Regions from separate parts of the Lysinibacillus sp. FSL K6-0102 genome, predicted to be linked through region 1. Evidence: riboswitches for the same ligand, from Rfam matches in the RefSeq annotation. Region 1 holds a riboswitch; each other region holds the start of a gene.
The links. A riboswitch is a leader RNA that binds a small molecule or an ion and turns the genes downstream of it on or off. The one in region 1 is predicted to bind cobalamin.

Region 1 (5,130 bases):
AATAAACATAACATGCTCGCATGTTCACGTCAATTTTACTTTCTGAAGATAATATATATATATCGACGTAAGATAAAAAGACTAGGGATTTACCCTAGTCTTCGTTATTGGAGAGTAGATGTAGTAGATTAAAAATCATTTCGTTAGCTTGATGTAGATTGTTGTACAGCTTGACGCAACGTTTTAGTAGCAGCAACCATATTCGCTAAAGCTGCAACGGTTTCATCTTCTTTTCTCGTTTTTAAGCCACAATCTGGATTCACCCAGAATTGATAACGGTCCAGCACCTGTAGACTATCTTTCATAATAGCGAGCATTTCATCCTCGCTTGGTACACGAGGGCTATGAATATCATAGACGCCTAAGCCAATTCCTTTTTTATAGGGCTGTGCTTGTAGTGAGGTAATAAGTTCCCCATGACTTCGTGATGTTTCTATGGAAATCACATCTGCATCTAGTGCGCTAATTGGTTCGATGAAATCATTAAACTCGCAGTAACACATATGTGTATGGATTTGTGTTTCATCTTTGACACTAGATGTCGCAAGCTTAAAGGAATTGACAGCCCACTCTAAGTAAGCCCCCCATTCCTCCTTTCTAAGCGGTAAACCTTCTCTTAACGCTGGCTCGTCCACTTGAATAATTGATATACCTGCGTTTTCTAGTGCTTCCACCTCTTTACGGAGTGCTAATGCAATTTGATAAGCGACATCTTTACGGGACAAATCATCTCGCACAAAGGACCAATTTAATATTGTTACTGGCCCTGTCAGCATGCCTTTTACAAATCGCTTCGTTAGGCTTTGGGCATAGGCGGATTCTTTTACGGTAATTGGTGAAGCCCATGCAACATCTCCATAAATGATCGGAGGCTTCACACAGCGTGATCCATATGAAACAACCCACGCTTTCTCTGTAAAGGCAAAGCCAGTCAGCTTTTCACCGAAATATTCGACCATATCTGTACGCTCAAATTCACCATGAACAAGTACATCGATATCTAATTCCTCTTGTATGGAGATCCAGCGCTTTGTTTCGTCTTCTAAAAATGTTTCATAGGCTTCATTCGATAATTGATTCTTTCGCCACGCATTACGATTTCTTTTCACTTCATCTGATTGCGGGAAGCTACCGATTGTAGTTGTTGGAAACAGCGGTAATCCTAAGGCTTGTTGTTGGATCGTTTGTCGCTTCGTAAAATTACTGTGTCGTTCAAAATCTTGCTTTGTCACAGTTTGAACGGCTTGATGAATTAACTTATTTTGGCGGATTGGATGATTTTTTAGAGCCTCAATCGCCTTCATACTTTCTGAAAAATTATGTTGTAAGGAACCATCTTTATCTCGTCTATATTTAGTCAGCCCCGTGATTTCTACGATTTTCTCATCTGCGAAGGCCAGAGACTGCTTTAAAACAGGGTCAAGTTCATTTTCAAGAGAGGTTGTGATTGGAACGTGCTGTAGGTTACTTGATGGTTGAATCCATAGTTCAGCAGCATGACTTAGCTGTTCAATGGCTTGAATTGTCGCATTGACCTCCGCCAGGTTTGAACGCCAAATATCACGGCCATTCACTACCCCTATTCCTAATACTTTATCCTGCGGGAAACCAAATTGACGAAGTGACGCCATATTTCCTTTATAGCCATGAACAAAGTCCAAACCGAATCCTTGAACAGGCAATGTACTTAATGCTTCATAGGCACTTAAAGCTTCGAAATAAGTCTGTAGCATTATTTTAGCCTCAGGAACGGCAGTGGCTAACTGGTCATACATTTCTTTCACCAGCTTTATCTCTGCTGGATCAAGTGTTAAGACGAGGGATGGCTCTTCTAGCTGAATCCAAGTGGCACCTGCATCCACTAATTCTTTTAATACCTGCGTATAGAGTGGTAATAAAGCTAATAAGTACTCAACCTGTGTTAATTTGTTGTAGCCTTTCGTTAACTTATAAAATGTATAGGGACCAATTAGTGTCGGCTTCGCAATGATACCGAAAGTTTCCTTCGCCTCTAAAAAGTCGGCTAACACTTTATTTTCTGTTAGTTGTAAGGCTTGTCCCTCATACTCTGGAACAATGTAGTGATAATTTGTATTAAACCATTTTGTCATTTCACTAGCTACGGCTGTTTTGTCTCCTCTTGCTACACTGAAGTAGGTATGAAAATCGACTTTACCACCTTGCCAGTTAAAGCGCTTTGGAACTAAACCAAACATCAAAGCTGTATCTAACATTCTATCGTAAAACGTAAAGTCGCCAACTGTCACCATATCGATTCCAAGTTGCAGCTGCTTGTTTATTCTTGATAAACGGATTTTCTTTAATTTTTCCTCAAAGTCCTCCTCAGAAAGTTCATTGCGCCAAAATGCTTCTAGTGCTTTTTTCCATTCGCGTTCCTCCCCTATATAGGGATAACCGATCAATGTACTTGTATAGTTCATGTTTTTAAGCTCCTTTTTTAGAAAAAATAAAAAGCCATTCTCCTATTAGGAAAATGGCTGCATGTTAAAATTAATAATGCTAAAACAATACGAAAAAGTATCTACTTTCGCATAAACGTTATCGCACAGTGCCTATTTGGTCACTTTTCACCACCTATTTCCACGTAGGTATTTGGTGTGTACTAGAAATTGGCAGGTCTCCTGGCTTTCCATCAACACGCCTCACAGCCTTCCCAGTTTCCCCAGTGGCATTTGTGATTTGCTCCGAATTACAGTTGCGGGACAGCGTCGGATTTGCACCGACTTCCCTTTTAAGCCAAACTTTCATTTGGCACCAAGTCTTACACAATATTCAATTATGCTCCTACTATAGCACATATTTCAGAATAGTAGAAATTATTTTTCAACTATTATATAAATTATTTCTATAAATATTATAGGAATTATTGTATAGTACTAAGTGAAAATAAGGTTACATTGTATTCTGTAAAAAAATTTGTTACTATAAAAAGACAATTATGAGAGGACTGATGAATGGACAATGAAGAACTAAACTATATTTTTATTTGAATTGAATGATTTCAAACACAAAATATAGGGTTAGTCTATCCATTTTTAACTATCAGTTTGCATTTTATTTGTCATGACAAATGGCAAATCACATTTATTCAGAGAAAGACTAATCCTTCCAATGCACAATTGGAGGGATTTTTTCTTGCTTTCATAGTTGATTTTGTACCTTTCATTTACCCATAAAGGAGAGGAAAAATATGAGCGATTCAAAAACTATTGTAACGCATGTAACACTCCGTATAAGTCGTTAATATCCATCTGCTTATACGGAGAAATCAACCATAGATGGATAGACCGACTTTGTATGAAAAGTAAACTGTTGCAATACAAAGGAGGAATTATCATGTCCATGATACAAGTACAAAACCTAACTTTTTCTTATCCAAGCAGCTTTGACAATATTTTTGAGAATGTCAACTTTCAAATCGATACGGATTGGAAACTTGGATTTATCGGTAGAAACGGACGAGGTAAAACAACATTCTTTCAGTTGTTATTAGGAAATTATGAGTATAGCGGAAAAATCATCTCTTCTGTAGACTTCACTTATTTCCCCTATCCAGTTTCTGATCCAAATAAATATACCCATGAAATATTTGAGGAAATTTGTCCTCAGGCAGAAGATTGGGAATGTCTACGTGAAATAGCTTACCTACATGTAGATGCGGAGGTCATGTATCGTCCTTTTAAAACATTATCCAATGGCGAACAAACAAAGGTGCTGCTTGCTGCGTTGTTTTTGACAGAGGGTCAATTTTTATTAATTGATGAACCAACCAATCACCTAGACACGGATGCACGAAAGACGGTTTCCGATTATCTTCGCAGGAAAAAAGGATTTATTTTAATTTCACATGACAGAAGCTTTTTAGATGGCTGTGTTGACCATATCCTATCGATCAATAGAGCCAATATTGACGTTCAAAGTGGAAATTATTCTTCTTGGAAGTTAAATTTTGATCGTCAGCAGGAACACGAAGAAGTAACCAATCAACGACTGCAAAAAGATATCGACCGATTAAAACAATCCTCAAAGCGTTCGTCAGGTTGGTCTAATCAAGTGGAAGCCTCCAAAAACGGCACAACCAATTCAGGTTCCAAACTGGACAAAGGCTTTGTTGGACATAAAGCAGCCAAGATGATGAAACGAGCGAAGAACCTAGAATCCAGACAACAAAGAGCTATTGAGGAAAAATCAAAACTGCTAAAAAATGTTGAAAAAACCGAGTCATTGAAAGTAGAGCCATTGGCATATCCATCAAAAGAAATGGTTGTTGTCACGGATGTATCGATTCGGTACGATGACCATATCGTGAATAAGCCTATTAGCTTCAAAGTGGCACAAGGGGATCGAGTTGTTTTAGATGGCAAAAATGGAAGCGGAAAAAGTAGTATGTTAAAACTTATTCTAGGTAATCCCATCCAACATACAGGCTCGATAAAGTTAGCTTCAGGTCTAGTCATTTCCTATGTTCAGCAGGATACATCCCATTTAAAGGGATTGCTATCGGAATTTATTGAAGAGCATGGTATTGATGAGACGTTATTTAAATCAATCCTGCGCAAGATGGATTTTGAGCGTATTCAATTTGAGAAGGATATCTCTCATTATTCTGGTGGGCAAAAGAAAAAGCTGCTGATTGCTAAAAGCTTGTGTGAGAAGGCTCATTTATATATTTGGGATGAACCACTCAATTTTATTGATATCTATTCACGCATGCAGATTGAAGAGCTCATAAAAAGCTCTCATCTCACAATGGTGATTGTTGAGCATGATCAGGCATTTCAACAAACTGTAGCAACGAAAACGATAGCTATGTCATAAAGAGAAGAATCCATTTATGGATTCTTCCTTTTTAATGATATTGAAACCAATGGATCCATTTAGAATTTGTCTCTTTCACGATATATAGCTCACCTAGTGATGCACTTTGCGCTGGCAGTAATCTTGGAAACCTTAATCGAACAAACCAGGAGTGATTAGCCACATTTTCTCCACAGAAGTTCACCGCCATTTTATAGTAATTCTCCTCCATGCCAGTTAATATGGGCATGGGCTTTATCACCTCAATTTGCCACTCCTGATAATCAGGGCTTGAGCCATATACTTTTGGAA
Region 2 (5,130 bases), 500 kb from region 1:
CTTCGGTGTTACTTTGACTGCGCTTGTCCCTTTTACCATTGCAAGTGCCGCTGTAGCCATTTCAAGAGCTGTTTTTTTCGGCTTTGGCGTAGCGGCTATACTGGGTTTATTAAAGCGCCCTGCATTAGGGTCAGCAGTAAAGTCATTTCGCGCTGTTCCTGTCTCTTGGTTCATTGCCCAAGGTTCATTTTCTTCGCGTAAACGTTGATGTGGACGTAATGGCTGTTTCTCTTCACCCAGGGTATATTTACGTTGGTAACCGCGGGGCGTAATCATCTTATTGTCATAGAAAAATGTTGACGAATTCCCGATAATGACAGTTGTCAACATACCAATATCATGTTCTAGCATTTCTGCTAGTGTTGTCATGGTCACTTCTTGACGTTCTCGATAGGCACTTTTCACAAGCCCAACTGGTGTGTCTGGCGAACGATATTCTAAGAGTATTCGTTGAGCCTCGACAATTTGTCTTGTTCGACGTCCACTTTTAGGATTGTATAAAGCAATGACAAAGTCCGCCATTGCAGCTGCCTCGACACGCTTTGCAATTAAATTCCAAGGTGTTAGATGGTCACTCAAACTGATTGTACAAGCATCATGCATAATAGGTGCACCAAGTATGCTAGCGCATGAATTAATCGCAGAAATCCCAGGAACAATTTCTACTTCAATTCCTGTTGCTTCTGTCCAGCCTAGCTCAATTAACACCTCATAGACTAAACCCGCCATGCCATAGACGCCTGCATCACCACTCGAAATTACTGAGACGATGCTCCCTGCTTCGGCTTGACGAACGGCTTCCTGTGCACGCGACACTTCTTCTGTCATGCCTGTACTAACAATCGATTTTGCACTTACTAAATCTTGAATCAGCTCTACATAGGTTTTATAGCCTATAATCATATCACTTTGTTGTAAAGCCTCTACTGCACGTGTCGTAATATGCTTAAAATCTCCAGGTCCAAAGCCTACTACGAAAATTTTTCCTTTTTGCGCCATGTTGTTACCCCTCTTTCACCTTTTCGATCCCTTTAATGGCAGTTGTTTGAGCAGTACGCTGTAATGTACCTTCACGAAGTGTAAAGACATGTTCGTTGTATAAGGATTCATGATGTAAATCTTGTACTAGTGTTCTAGCATGCTCTGTTGATGGCACACGATACCAGTTTCCTTGAGGATAAGCGATTACCACACAAGCATCCTTGCAGCGTCCATTACAGCGCGTTCTTGTCGTATGTATTTCCTGATCGAGTGCTTGCCGCTGTATCTCATCTCGAATGGCTAAGGTAATTTCCTCCCCATCCTTTTTCATGCAGCTACTGCCATTGCAAATAAAGAGATGTGTTTTCATCCCCTCTAAATTCCAAGTTGTCATCTTCTGTCTCCCCTCATTTGCTTTTTGGAAAAAGAAAAACCTTTACTCTATAACGAAGAGTAAAGGTTTTGTAGAAGCCAAATAAAAACGAATAGAATGAAATACAGGTACCCGCTTTCGCTTCAACTTCTCCCTCCGAAAAGTTTGCATGCACAATCAAATAAGCAGGTTTCCTGACTTAAGCTTCATTTTACTGTCGCACCTTCCCAAGTTTGTACCAGTGGCTTTGCGATTTCATCAGCTATTACAGTAGCGGGGGCTGTATTGGATTTTCACCAATTTCCCTATTATCTCGAACTATTCGAGCACTTATTGACGTTTTATATGAAATTTTTATTAGAATTTTAAATAGAAAACTGTCTTTATCATATCTTATTATTTTAAAATTTCAATATTTCTTTAAAAATTTATGACAAATTTATCAATTTTGAATGGAACTAGGTATGAATTTTATACAATCTATATAATTTGCGCACAAAATTTTATCAGAATATTCACCGTTGACCTTTAATTTAAAAAATTTCATAAAAGGTATAGCATATTTATGGAAATTCATGTTACACTTTGTCGTGAAATCTCACAATTTGAATGTTTTTCGGTGCAAAGTGCTTGTCATTTTGCTTAAAAGGGAAGCCGGTTTGAGTCCGGCGCGGTCCCGCCACTGTAATAGGGAGCTTTATAGAATATGTCACTGTCCAACGGATGGGAAGACCTATAAAGCATTGAACTAGAGCCAGGAGACCTGCCGAAAAATAAGTGATCGTTTCAACCTACGAGGATAGGTGTGCGGCTTAGCAGATGAGACTGTTATTTGCTTTTTTAGCTATGCACTTTTCCACCTAAGGAGAAGTGCTTTTTTTAATTACGCACGCAATATTCTAAAAATCTATTAATTAGTTAGGAGGAAAGCTTTTTGACATTATCATGGTGGAAACTTAGTTATTTTTTACTGGCCTTTTTAATCGTGCCAAAACGTGCCTTTGCCATGCATATCATGGAAGGTTTTTTACCAATCGAATGGGCTATTTTTTGGTGGGTGATCTCTATCCCATTTATCATTCTAGGATTGCGTTCTATTCGAAAAACCATTGATGAAAATCCTGAAACAAAAATGCTTTTGGGGCTTTCAGGAGCCTTTGCCTTTGTGCTATCCGCCCTAAAAATCCCTTCAGTTACAGGTAGTTGTTCTCACCCAACTGGTGTAGGACTTGGGACAGTACTCTTTGGCCCTCTAGCAATGAGTGTAATTGGAACAATCGTTTTATTATTTCAATCTTTATTATTAGCTCATGGAGGAATTACAACTTTAGGGGCTAATGCCTTTTCTATGGCTATTGTTGGTCCTTTTATTGCTTACTTTGTCTTTAAAGGGGCTCAAAAAGTAGGGTTGTCATTTTCACTAGCCATATTCTTTGCAGCTATGCTTGGTGATTTAGGTACATACATTGTGACTTCTGTACAACTAGCACTAGCCTTTCCTTCAGAGGTTGGAGGCTTTATGGCATCCTTTACAAAGTTTGCAGGTATTTTTGCCTTAACTCAAATTCCTTTAGCAGTGAGTGAAGGAATTTTAACGGTCATTGTGATGAATTTCTTGAAAAAATACAATGTTAGCGAATTAAAAACGTTACGTGTTTTCTCAACAAAGGAGGCACATTAACAAATGAAAAAAAATTTATTGTTATTAGCAATTGTTGTGTTGTTAGCCATCATTCCCTTATTCATACAAAAAGGTGCTGAATTTGGTGGTGCTGATGGAGAAGCAGAAGCAGCTATTGGTGAAATTAATGCGGAATATGAACCATGGTTTGAAAGTCTATGGGAGCCACCAAGTGGTGAAATCGAAAGCTTATTATTCGTGCTACAGGCAGCTATAGGAGCTGGCTTTATTGGCTACTTCATCGGCTATATGCGTGGCAAACACAAAGAAGGTTAACCATTATGTTACTCATTGATAAGTATGCCTATCTGAATAAGCTAGCGTCCGTTCATCCGCTAGAAAAAATGATATTTTCACTTGGACTACTTCTCATAACGCTCATCATGAGAGATGAACGACTTTCACTCATTACATTTTTTGTAATGAGTGCTTTTATCATTTTAGGTGCAAAAATTCCGCTTGCATACTACGGCAAATTATTATTGCTACCTAGCTTTTTCTTATTAACAAGTCTCGTATCTATTTTACTTTCCTTTACATCATCAACGAATACACTCCCTGCCCATATTTGGTCGTTTACATTTAGGAATTGGACTGTCTTTATTGGGAATGCAAGTGTGTTAGCAGCGCAACAGCTGTTCTTTATTGTCCTTGGTAGCATTAGTTGTTTATACTTTTTAATTCTAACCACTTCCGTACAAGGAATATGTTATGTGCTACGACAATGGCGACTCCCCTCTTTATTAGTGGAGCTCGTCGAACTAATCTATCGTTTTATTTTTATGTTTTTAGAAAGCATGCAAAATATACATCTCGCCCAGCAAGCACGTCTTGGCTATCATTCACCGATGCAATGGCTACGCTCTGTCTCCATGCTTATTGTGGCATTATTTGTGGAAATGTTTCAGCGTAGCCGAGAGCTCAACAATGCCATGCAATCACGTGGAGGCGAGGCCGTCTACTGGCAAGAGATGGGCTCTTATAGCAAGAAAAATTGGCTAGGCATGGCAGCTATTTTACTAGTCCTCATCGTATATGGAGGGTATTTTACATGACAGCATTTTATTTTGAACTCAACCAATTATCTTATGCCTATGCGGATGGTACGAAGGCGTTGTCAGATATTACATTAGACATTCCAAAAGGTAAAAAAATCGCCATACTTGGACATAATGGCGCAGGAAAATCGACTTTATTTCAGCATCTTAACGGTATTTTAAAACCTACAGCTGGAACGATTGTATTCGAAGGCAACGATCTGGAATATAGTCGAAAAGCTTTAAAGGCCCTACGCCAAAAAGTCGGCATTGTTTTTCAGAATGCAGATCATCAGCTTTTTTCAGGGACCGTCAAGCAAGATATAGCATTTGGCCCATTGAATCTCGGCTGGTCTACTGAAAAAACGGAAGAAAAAATAGCATGGGCCGTTGCGCAAACCGAAGTGGAAGATTTGCTTGATAAACCCATTCATTTTTTAAGCGTAGGTCAGAAAAAACGTGTAGCAATGGCAGGTGTTTTAGCGATGGAGCCCTCTGTCCTTTTGTTAGATGAACCAACAGCAGGTCTTGATAATTATTATGCTACACAAGTATTACAATACTTAGCCAATTTAGATGATGGTGAGAGAACCATTTTACTAGCAACCCATGACATACCTCTCGCCTATGAATGGGCCGATCTAATCATTGTTATGGAGGCTGGAAAAATTATTTATAACGGTGATCCAATCACCTTGTTTTATGAAGACGAATTGTTACATCGCGCGCATCTTGAACGTCCATGGATTTTTGAAATGGTCATAGCTTTGCAAAAAAAGAAGCTATTGCAGGAAAATATCAACATCCCTCGTTCCAAGCAGGAGCTACAACAATTAATAGAACAGATCTAAAGCTTTTAACAAGGCTAGGTTTTTTCGTTATACCTACCAAAAATTAAAATAGCAAAGAAAAATTTTCCTCCATTACGAAACTTTTCTAATCTTTGTCCGTATTAATATAGTCGAGATTTAATTTATAACACCAAGGAGAGATAACAATTGAAAAGTTGGTATAAAAAATCAGTCGCTGTTGTAGCATCTGCTGCACTCATGGTTCCT
Region 3 (5,130 bases), 160 kb from region 1:
GTTAACAGCGGGAGCTGGTCAAGAAATTCCTGAATGCCCTCATCCTTTAAGGCCGAGCCAGCAAAGCAAGGGAAGGCACCTTCATTTTTAATCATTTCCTTTAATTGAGCAAGACACTGTTCATGCTCCAATGACTCATTTAGAAAGGCATCAAGCAATTTTTCGTCGCGCTCCGCCAGCCATTCCATAATATTATTTGATACATAGTCTGCTCGCAGTGGCTCATCGATGAACAATACATGCTGAGAGCAATCTTTGCGAAGCTGTCTGATGACAGCCTCCATATTGGCACCCTCACGATCCATTTTATTGATAAAGAAGAAGGTAGGGACATGGTATTGACGTAAAAGTTGCCACACTGTTTCTGTATGGCCCTGTATCCCTTCGACAGCGCTAATGATAATAATGGCATAATCCATCACACGAATGGCACGCTCCATCTCAGGGGAGAAATCGACATGCCCTGGCGTATCAATCAATGTGTATGTATCATCGCCAATATTCATGCGCCCTTGCTCGGCAAATATCGTAATGCCCCGTCTGCGCTCTAGCTCATGATGATCAAGAAAGGTATCCTGATGATCAACACGCCCCCGTGCTTGAATACTATTTGTATGAAAAAGCACTTGCTCAGAGAAGGTCGTTTTTCCTGCATCCACGTGCGCAAGTACACCGATCGTTTTGTACATAAGAAATCCTCGTTTCTATAGAATGCTATCTTTTTATTGTAACAGAATACTAGCTTCTATATTTCTTGTAAAATAGTTCGTCTTTATGTCGAAATAGTGCTAATATAATGATGATTATACTTTTAGTGTCATACTACTGATTGCGCGATAAATTTTCTTCTGCTAGTCTATCAATAGTATTGACCATTATAGAACGTATTGGTGCAAATGGCATTTGTCATTTGCTTAAAAGGGAAATCGGTGCAATTCCGATGCTGTCCCGCAACTGTAAATGGGGAGTCTATACAGCATGCCACTGTAGTGAAACTATGGGAAGGCGTATAGATGATGAACCTAAGCCAGGATACCTGCCAGTATGTATTTTTTGACTAAGAACCACGAGGATGGGGATAGTGATGAAGGTAATGATACCGTTATTTCACTATGCTACTCTCTTGGCGACAAGAGGGTTTTTTTATGCCCTTCCAACTACCTTAGTAGTAAAGAAGTCTCTGATTTCTTTCTATATTTTAACAGCAAAGGAGAAAAGGACATGAAGAAATGGAAAAGTATATGGCTGATGATGATCATTGCCTTGGTCGCTGTTTTAGGGGCTTGTAACGCAAAGGACAAAACGGAATCAGCTGCACAAGGTGAAAAGGTTGAGCCATCTGAGGCGGCAGCAGAAGTAACCATTAAAAATAATGACACAACTCAAACATATACGGAAGCACCAACAAAAGCGATTAGCTTAAATCAACATGTGACAGAAATTATGTTAGCACTTGGTTTAGAGGATTCTATGGTAGGGACAGCTTACTTAGATGATAAAATCTATGAACCACTGCAAGAGGCATACGATAAGGTCCCTGTTCTTTCCGATCAATACCCAACGAAGGAGCAAGTCATCGATGCCGAGGCAGATTTCCTATATGCTGGCTGGAAAAGTGGCTTTGGCGAAAAGGGTGTAGGCACACCAGAAGAGCTTGAAGAATTAGGCATCCATACGTATTTACATACGGCTTCCAACATGACAAAGCCAACCATAGAGGATATTTTCACTGATATTCGCAATATCGCAAAGATTTTCCGTATTGAGGATCGTGGCGAAGCTTTAATTGAGCAAATGACGAAAGATGTAGAGGCAGTACAAGCTAAATTACCAAAAGATAGCGAAAAATTACGTGTTCTTGTGTTTGATAGCGGTGAAAAGGATGTATTTACAGCTGGTCAAAACTTTATGAATGAGCTTGTGACAATCGCGGGTGGACAAAATATCTTTGGTGATGTGGAATCAGGCTGGACAACTGTGTCGAAGGAAGATGCAGTAGACCGCAACCCAGAGGTAGTTGTCGTGATTGATTACGGTGAAACAACGGCAGACCAAAAGATCCAATTCTTAAAAAATGATCCAGCCTTAAAGGAGATGGAAGCGGTCAAAAATGAGCGCTTTGTCATCCTGCCACTTTCAGCAGCGTCTGAAGGGGTTCGTGCGGCAGAGGCCATTGAAATTTTAGCAAAGGGCTTCTATCCTGAAAACTTTTAATCCATTCGAGCTAGCGTTTTGCTAGCTCCTTTTTTATAAGGAGCGATAAAAATGAACGCATTTCAAAAAAATGTACCAGATCAAACATTTGAAACACTGAACCGTCATGGTGAGTTTACCCGTCTAGCCGTTAGCCCTGGCATTATTAATAAGCATTATACTCCTGCACAATTCCAAAAGATAGCCGAAATTGCTGGCGAAAAGGGGGCGATAAAATATTCTGCTTCCTATAGTATACTCGTATCCATACCAACGTGCGATGCCACAGAAGCGGTGCAAGCCTTACAGGAAGCAGGTCTTTATGTTGCTCCCTCTGGTTCAATCATAGCCATGAAGGCCTGCGATTTTTGTGATGGGGAGAAAATGGAGGCTGCTCCGATAACCGAACAGCTCTATCATGCCATAGAGGGGATGAAGGTACCTGCAAGAGTGCGTGTCAATATTAATGGCTGTGCATCAGCTTGCTACAATGCAGTCTATGATGATATTGGACTCGTTTACCAACAAGAAAGCTTTGATGTCTATTTAGGGGCAGTACCGATGGGAGCAAAGGCACAGGCTGGCACGTTATTCGCTAAGAGGGTAGACGTCACACAAATTGAAGATTTTTTACTGCACCTGATAAACCTTTATAAGGAGCATGCTCGCCCAAATGAGCCCTTTTATAAATTTTATCGCAGAACAAAGTCAGCAGAATATTGGGAACTAGTAAAAAATTCAATTAAATAGCAGGAATATTACTTAGGGTGTCGAAGTATTGTAATAAGGCACAGAAAATTACAATACAAAGGAGCAAGAACATGACATCGAAACAAGGGATTCAACCAGAAGATCTTTATCACTTAAAATCAGTAGCAGATCCACAGCTTTCACCAGATGGGACAGAGGTAGTTTATGTAGAGACTCGTATGGACGAGAAGAAAAATGACTATATATCGAATTTGTTTTACATAAACTTGAAGGACAAAACACCACAGCAATGGACATTTGGTGAAGATAGAACGACGAGTTCCCCTGTTTGGTCACCAGATGGCAGTCAAATTGCATTTTTGTCAACGAGAACAGGTAAGTCGCAAATTTATGTTCTTTCGAGAGCAGGTGGAGAGGCAAAACAGGTGACACATTGTAAAAATGGAGCGACCTCCCCTGTCTGGTCACCATGTGGCAAGAAAATTGCTTTTTCAGTCGTGCTAGGGAAAGATGAAACCATCCTAGATAAAGCGGAGGATGAGAAGAAAAAGGATAAAGAACTAAAGCCACTAGAAATCGAGAAAATGAAACACAAATCGGATGCTGGTGGATTTATTGATATGGAGCAGTTTACCCATATTGCCATTGTCAATGTGGCATCAGGAGAGCTAGAACAAGTGACAGAAGGCAAAGAGTACTGCCATCTGGGTACTTGGTCGCCAGATGGCAAATACCTTACGTACTTAGCAGATAAAGCGGAGGATTTAGATTTCTCATTTAATGTGGATATCTATTTATTGGAGTTAGAATCTAAGCAGAGTCACAAGCTAACAGAAGGTTCGGGTGCTTATTACCAAACAGCTTGGTCTCCGAATAGTCGCTATCTTTCTTTTGTAGGTGGAGAACGTGAATTTGAAAATGCCACACAAGCAAAGCTTTGGATTTATGACATGGAGCAAAAACTACTAAACTGTGTAACAAGTGAATTTGATGCGCCTGTTGGTGATTATGTCATCGGTGATTTCCTGCAAGGTGTAGCGTCACCACGTGTGCAATGGATGAATGATAATCATAGCTTCTACTTCCAAGTCACAGATCACGGCAATGCGGCGATTTATTACGGAAATGTAGATGGCGAAATTTACCCAGCTATCCATGATGATCAATATGTCTATGGCTTCTCACTTGATGCGCAAAATGATCAGGCTATTGCGGCTATTAGCACAACGACCAATCCAGGCGATCTGTTTTATGTGAACCTAAAAACAGGTGACAAAGAACAGTTGACGTCCATTAATGAAGATTTTTTAAAAACCAAAACATTAGCTGTTCCCGAGAGTATCGAATTTGAAGGTGCAGAAGGCTGGAAGGTCAATGGCTGGATTATGAGGCCAGTTGGCTATGAAGCAGGGAAGAAATATCCTCTCATTCTTGAAATCCATGGTGGTCCGCATGCAATGTATGGCAATACCTACTTTAATGAATTCCAAATCCTTGCTGCACAAGGCTTTGCAGTGCTTTATACTAATCCGCGTGGTAGTCATGGCTATGGCCAAAAATTTGTGGATGCAGTACGTGGCGATTATGGTGGTAATGATTATGCAGACTTAATGGCAGCGGTAGACTACGCTCTGGAGCACTATGATTTTATTGATCAAGATCGTCTAGGTGTAACTGGTGGAAGCTACGGTGGTTTTATGACCAACTGGATTGTGGGCCATACAAATCGCTTTAAAGCAGCTGTGACGCAGCGCTCCATTTCGAACTGGATTAGCTTTGCTGGTGTCAGTGATATCGGCTATTACTTTACAGACTGGCAAATTCAAGCAGGACTCGATGATATAGAGAAGCTATGGCATCATTCGCCACTGAAGTATGTAGACAAAGTGGAGACACCATTATTGATTTTACATGGTGAAAAAGACTATCGTTGTCCAATTGAGCAGGCAGAGCAATTGTTTATCGCCTTAAAATATCGTAAAAAACAAACAAAGTTCGTGCGTTTCCCTGAGGCGAATCATGAACTTTCAAGAAGTGGAAAGCCTACATTACGAATTAATCGACTTGAATATATCCGTGATTGGTTTGTGAAATATCTATAATCGGGTGGCCTAAGAAGAGAACAGTCTTCTTAGGCTACTTTTAATAGAAAGGCTCTGTTTGTTTATAACGTTTCAATCTTTTGGAGTCTTTATTGTAGAGATACCGAACCTCCTTAGGTAGAAT
Region 4 (5,130 bases), 1.9 Mb from region 1:
GGGCCGACAAGTAAACCGATAATACCAAATAACTGTAGACCTATGAACATGGAAATTAATGTTGGTAAAGTGGATAAACCGATATGGTCTCCCATTAATTTAGGCTCGACTACTCGACGAATAATAAGTAAAATAGCAGCTAAGATGAATAATTTTACAGCTATAGAGGTGTTTCCCATCAACAGGTGGTAAAGTCCCCATGGCGCTAGAATAATGATAGAGCCTAGGAATGGTACAATATCTATTAACCAGATAATAATCGTCATTGTTACTGCATATTTCGGTTGGATTAATAGCAGTCCAATGAGTGTGACGCCTCCAATAATAAAGCTTACAAATAAGTGAGCCTTCATATAGCCAAATGTTGCATCTTTTAAGCGATTTAAAATAATTTTTATCTTCTTTGCTGTATTGGGCTTTAAATATTTATAAGTGATTTGCTTTAACTTAGGCAAATCAAGCATAAATAGGAATAGCGCAATCATATAAACGAGAAGACTGATAAATAGGCTGGGTATCTCTGAAAAGAAGGCAGAAACTTTGCTATAATTAAAGAAGCTTAAAAAGGATTCTTCGACTTTCTTTATGAAATCCATAGTGGTTTTTTGAAGCGAAGCACTTACTTCAGGTGGAAAGTCTTCTGTGTATTTAGAAATATTTTCTTGCATATGAAGCCACATATCTGATAGCTTGGAAATATAATAGGGAGCTTGCTTAGATAGTAAAATTATTTGTGTCATTATTTGTGTAATAGAAAGATAACAAATAATAGATATAACAATAACACTCACTATGTAAATAAAAGCAACTGCTATTTTCCGTGACATTTTCCATTTCCGTTTAAAGAACATGACAATTGGTTCTAAGAAAAATGCACTAATCCCAGCAAGTATTAAAGGCATGGACACTGGGATAACAAAATAGGCAGCTAGAAGTAGTGATATTATCACAATCAACCGAAAAATCAATTTCCTAGCATTAAATTTATTCATAAACTCACCTTCTTTGCGAAAAAAATTAAGTTAAGTGTACCATAAATCAAATTTTATTACGTTCTGAAACAATAAAGGTAGGGATGAATTATGGAAAAAGAGATTTTGCAACTTTTTAGTAATCTAACAGAGCATGATCGCGATATTCAATATGAATCTTACGAGGAATTAATAAAAATTATGCAAGAACCCGTAGATTGGACATATGCAGTTTGGGAACAGCTAATAAAAGCTCTTACATACAATAATGGTTATTCTCGTGCACGTGCTGCACAAATTTTATGCGCTTTAGCTGCAAAAAGTGATCCAGAAGAAAGGGTCTTGGAGGATTTTTTAAAGATTTGGGCTGTGACTTACGATGAACAATCTGCTACGGCAAGGCATGCATTACAAGCAATTTGGAAAATTGGACAGGCGGGTCCAGTACAAAGAGATTTGGTTGTATCGTATCTAGCTAAAAGATTTCAAACATGTATAGATGAAAAACAGCCATCTCTTATTCGTCAGGATATTATAATGTCATTTAAAAAGTTATATGATCAAACAAATGACTCGAAATTATTAGATATTGCCCATCGTTTAATTAATGAAGAACAAGATGCTAAATATAAAAAGAAGTATAAGTCAGCCATCCGTTCAAAGTAGCGAGGTGGTGTTTTTTTGTGCAAATTCTTTGATGAACGATAGAATAGTCAACTATAATGAATGAAAAAAGGGGATTATGCATGAGCATTTATAATTATCTAGTTCGGAAGCCTAATGGCGAAATTTTATCGATGGAAACATATCGTGGAAAAACAATGTTAATTGTTAACACGGCAAACCAATGCCGATTTACATATCAATTTGAAGACTTACAGAAAATGTATGATAGATATGGAAAAGAGAATTTTGTAGTTCTTGGATTCCCTTGTGATCAATTTGGCCATCAAAATCCTGAAGATGGGGAGGAAACTAAGCATCTATGCAAGGTAAACTATGGGGTCACATTCCCGATTTTTGAGCTTGTACAGGTAAATGGAGAGGCTACCCATCCACTCTTTAATTATTTAAAGCATGAAGTGGATTACCGAGAGTTTGGGAAGGCAAGTATGCAGGAGAAAATGTTGGCAGAAGCAATTGTTCAACTTGCCCCAAGCTTTTTAGATGGTCGTAATATTCGCTGGAACTTTACAAAATTTCTAGTAGATGCTAATGGTAAGACCGTCGCACGCTTTGAACCAACAGATTCACAGCTCGATATTGAAAAAGCAATTGAAACACTATTATAGTAAATTTCTTAATAATGTAAAAATTTGTTAGGGTTTTCTCTTCAAGTAGAAATAATGCTATATTTTAAAACTGTGTACAGCTATTTTTTCTGAAGCATATATGATAAACTGCTTTACAAATGAAATATTCTTGCAGAATAAAGGTGCTAATTAGCATAATCGGGAATCCGGTGAAAAACCGGAGCTGTTTCCGCAACTGTAAGTGCAGCCATTATAAAGATTTACCACTGTCTCAAAGAAGATGGGAAGGTCCTTTATAACACATTCGTTTCATGTGACGAACTGTACAAGCCAGGAGACCGACCTTTATTTGAACGTATAAAAACTTCTCGGAAGCTAGGAGGATATACGGCAAATACATAGGCTTTGTCCAGTTTGATGGCTCATTATGTTATTTTTGTCGTTCCTTTGCAAAAAGGAGCGACTTTTTTATGCCTTTCAAATAAGAATTTTTCATTATAGAAAATAGGGGGGAAGCAAGTGAAAAAAGATGCCCGTTATTCTTGTTATCCATTTATGCGTGAGAAAGCTTCAACGGTCGATTTTGAAATTCGAACAGATAGTCTGACAACACATCTAGGAGTTGCATTAGCTGCGGTAAAAAAAGAGGATGTTCAAGTTGTTGCTGAGGATTTATTGCTTATGTTACCTATGGCTTATCATGTGAATGGCTCAGTACGTGGGAAATTAGCAGTAACTGAAGAGGATTTATCTTGGTTAAGTGAACGTTATGATTTTTACGTTCGCCATGTGAAGGAAGAGATTCAAAGTTTTGTTTTACCTCAAGGAACAGAGGCTGCTGCAGCCTTACATCTTTGTCGCAGTGAGGCAAAAAAATCATATCGTACTTTACACAAAGTATCAGAAGAACGAGAGGTTCCAGCTATTCTTTTCGATTACCTTGGTTTATTAGCTAATGTATGTTTTGTCATGGCTGTTTTTATGAATCAGCAAGCTGGAATAGCGGAAATACCGTTTATTAGTAAATCCTACCCAATGAAAAAGAAAAAGGAGAATAACAATGAAAAAAGTATTTAATTTCCAATGGCTATCAGTGCTCTTACTTGCACTGGTATTAGCAGGCTGTGGCACTGCTGAAGATACAAAAAATAAAGATGCTTCGCAAGATACACAACAAGCAGAGAAAACAAGCTATAAAGTGACAGATGACCGTGGAGTGGAAATAGAGTTTAAAGAAGTACCAAAAACAGTTGTATCTTTACAACCAAGTAATACTGAAATTTTGTTTGCTTTAGGTGTTGGCGATAAAATTGTAGGAGCAACTGAGTACGATACTTACCCAGAGGAAGCACAAAAAATTGAACGTGTCTCTGATACTATGAACTTTAACAGTGAAAGAATTATAGCGTTAAAGCCAGATGTTGTCATTGCTTATACAATAGGTGATAAGGATGCCCTAAAGCCGCTTGAGGACGCAGGAATTAAAGTGTTTGTTATTCAATCTGCGACTACTTTCGACGATGTTTATGGAGATATCGAACAAATTGCTGCTGTGATGGATGTTCCTGATAAAGGAAATAAATTAAACGAAGAGATTAAAGCGAAAATTGCTGAAGTACAAACGAAGGTGAAGGATGTAAAAACGCCGAAAAATGTTTATTTAGAGGTTAGCCCTAAGCCAGACATATATACAGCAGGCTCTAGCACTTTCCAGCAAGAAATATTAGATGCAGCTAATGTTAATAATGTTTTTTCTGACTTGAATAGCTGGGCAAAAGTGAATGAGGAAGATGTTATTGCGAAAAATCCAGATGTTATTTTAACAACAGTAAACTATACAGAAGATCCAATAGGAGAAATTCTTGGACGAGATGGTTGGAATACTGTGAAAGCTATTCAAAACAAAGCGGTATTGTCCATTGATACAGATATCTCTAATCGACCTGGTCCGCGTATTGGTGAAGCTGTAGAATTAGTAGCGAAGGCTGTGTACCCAGAGTTATTTAAATAAGAAATGTTTCCATGCTAGCTGTCAGCCATTCAGCTAGCATTTTTTATGTGGTTTAAATTATTACCTAGCGTGAAAATTGGAATTAATGTAGTTTGTTCTTTAAAATAAAAGTAAGTATGCTTGATAATCTTAGGAGGTGTAGTGATTGGAGCAATTAGAGACAAAGGTAATTCCATTTGAAGCAGTCTATAATTTCCGAGACATGGGTGGATATAAAACAAAAGATGGGCGTAGGGTAAAGAACGGTTTATTTTACCGCTCAGCTGCCCTTGGAAAAATGACACTGGCGGATAAAGAGCTATTTGAAACGTTAGGGATTAAAACCATTTTTGATTATCGCGATAACAATGAGGCGTATCATAATCCTAACCCAGTGTTCTCGCATGCTCAATATATACAAATCCCAGCGAAGGGTAATCATGGTTTTGAAATGCCAACCAATGCTGGTGGTAGAGATTTCTATAAAGTGGTAAGCCCTGAGATGTTTCGGGATTTTTATGCACAAATGCCTTTTAACAATCTTTCATTTAAAGAGTTAATGCAAACGATTCAAAATCCTAATAATCTAGGTCTTGTACATCATTGCGCAGTTGGTAAGGACCGAACGGGTATTGGAGGAGCACTTATTTTACTAGCTTTAGATGTACCTGAGGAGACTATCATGGAGGATTATTTAGATACTAATATACATTTACGTCCAATGGTAGAACGAATGGCTCAGGCTATTCAGCATCAGTATAATGAGCAAGAACTACAGCAATTTTATGCATTAATGTCCGCCCGTGAAGACTATTTACAAGCAGCATTGGATGCGATGGATCGTCGCTATGGTTCTAAGACTGGGTTTTTAGAGCAGGAATTTGGCCTAACAATTGAAAAACGAGAGCAATTACAA

Region 2: another riboswitch for cobalamin. It lies ahead of NYE73_RS15575 (energy-coupling factor ABC transporter permease); the one in region 1 lies ahead of metE (5-methyltetrahydropteroyltriglutamate--homocysteine S-methyltransferase).
Region 3: another riboswitch for cobalamin. It lies ahead of NYE73_RS12085 (ABC transporter substrate-binding protein); the one in region 1 lies ahead of metE (5-methyltetrahydropteroyltriglutamate--homocysteine S-methyltransferase).
Region 4: another riboswitch for cobalamin. It lies ahead of NYE73_RS22475 (hypothetical protein); the one in region 1 lies ahead of metE (5-methyltetrahydropteroyltriglutamate--homocysteine S-methyltransferase).

Annotation. Positions count from the first base shown of each region.
Region 1 covers NZ_JBBOPH010000001.1:2,548,057-2,553,186, reverse strand. The annotation lists gene metE (5-methyltetrahydropteroyltriglutamate--homocysteine S-methyltransferase) at 144-2,441, opposite strand; cobalamin riboswitch at 2,616-2,795, opposite strand; gene NYE73_RS12875 (Lsa family ABC-F type ribosomal protection protein) at 3,358-4,839, shown strand; gene NYE73_RS12870 (hypothetical protein) at 4,871-5,130, opposite strand, start outside.
Region 2 covers NZ_JBBOPH010000001.1:3,047,529-3,052,658, forward strand. The annotation lists gene cobJ (precorrin-3B C(17)-methyltransferase) at 1-999, opposite strand, end outside; gene NYE73_RS15570 ((2Fe-2S) ferredoxin domain-containing protein) at 1,004-1,375, opposite strand; cobalamin riboswitch at 1,522-1,703, opposite strand; cobalamin riboswitch at 1,955-2,139, shown strand; gene NYE73_RS15575 (energy-coupling factor ABC transporter permease) at 2,289-3,035, shown strand; gene NYE73_RS15580 (energy-coupling factor ABC transporter substrate-binding protein) at 3,039-3,311, shown strand; gene cbiQ (cobalt ECF transporter T component CbiQ) at 3,317-4,090, shown strand; gene NYE73_RS15590 (energy-coupling factor ABC transporter ATP-binding protein) at 4,087-4,923, shown strand; gene NYE73_RS15595 (S8 family serine peptidase) at 5,071-5,130, shown strand, end outside.
Region 3 covers NZ_JBBOPH010000001.1:2,384,970-2,390,099, forward strand. The annotation lists gene NYE73_RS12080 (elongation factor G) at 1-689, opposite strand, end outside; cobalamin riboswitch at 872-1,058, shown strand; gene NYE73_RS12085 (ABC transporter substrate-binding protein) at 1,222-2,214, shown strand; gene NYE73_RS12090 (precorrin-3B methylase) at 2,266-2,943, shown strand; gene NYE73_RS12095 (S9 family peptidase) at 3,015-5,006, shown strand.
Region 4 covers NZ_JBBOPH010000001.1:4,427,760-4,432,889, reverse strand. The annotation lists gene ytvI (sporulation integral membrane protein YtvI) at 1-992, opposite strand, end outside; gene NYE73_RS22485 (hypothetical protein) at 1,083-1,637, shown strand; gene NYE73_RS22480 (glutathione peroxidase) at 1,718-2,263, shown strand; cobalamin riboswitch at 2,388-2,585, shown strand; gene NYE73_RS22475 (hypothetical protein) at 2,744-3,301, shown strand; gene NYE73_RS22470 (ABC transporter substrate-binding protein) at 3,285-4,235, shown strand; gene NYE73_RS22465 (tyrosine-protein phosphatase) at 4,381-5,130, shown strand, end outside.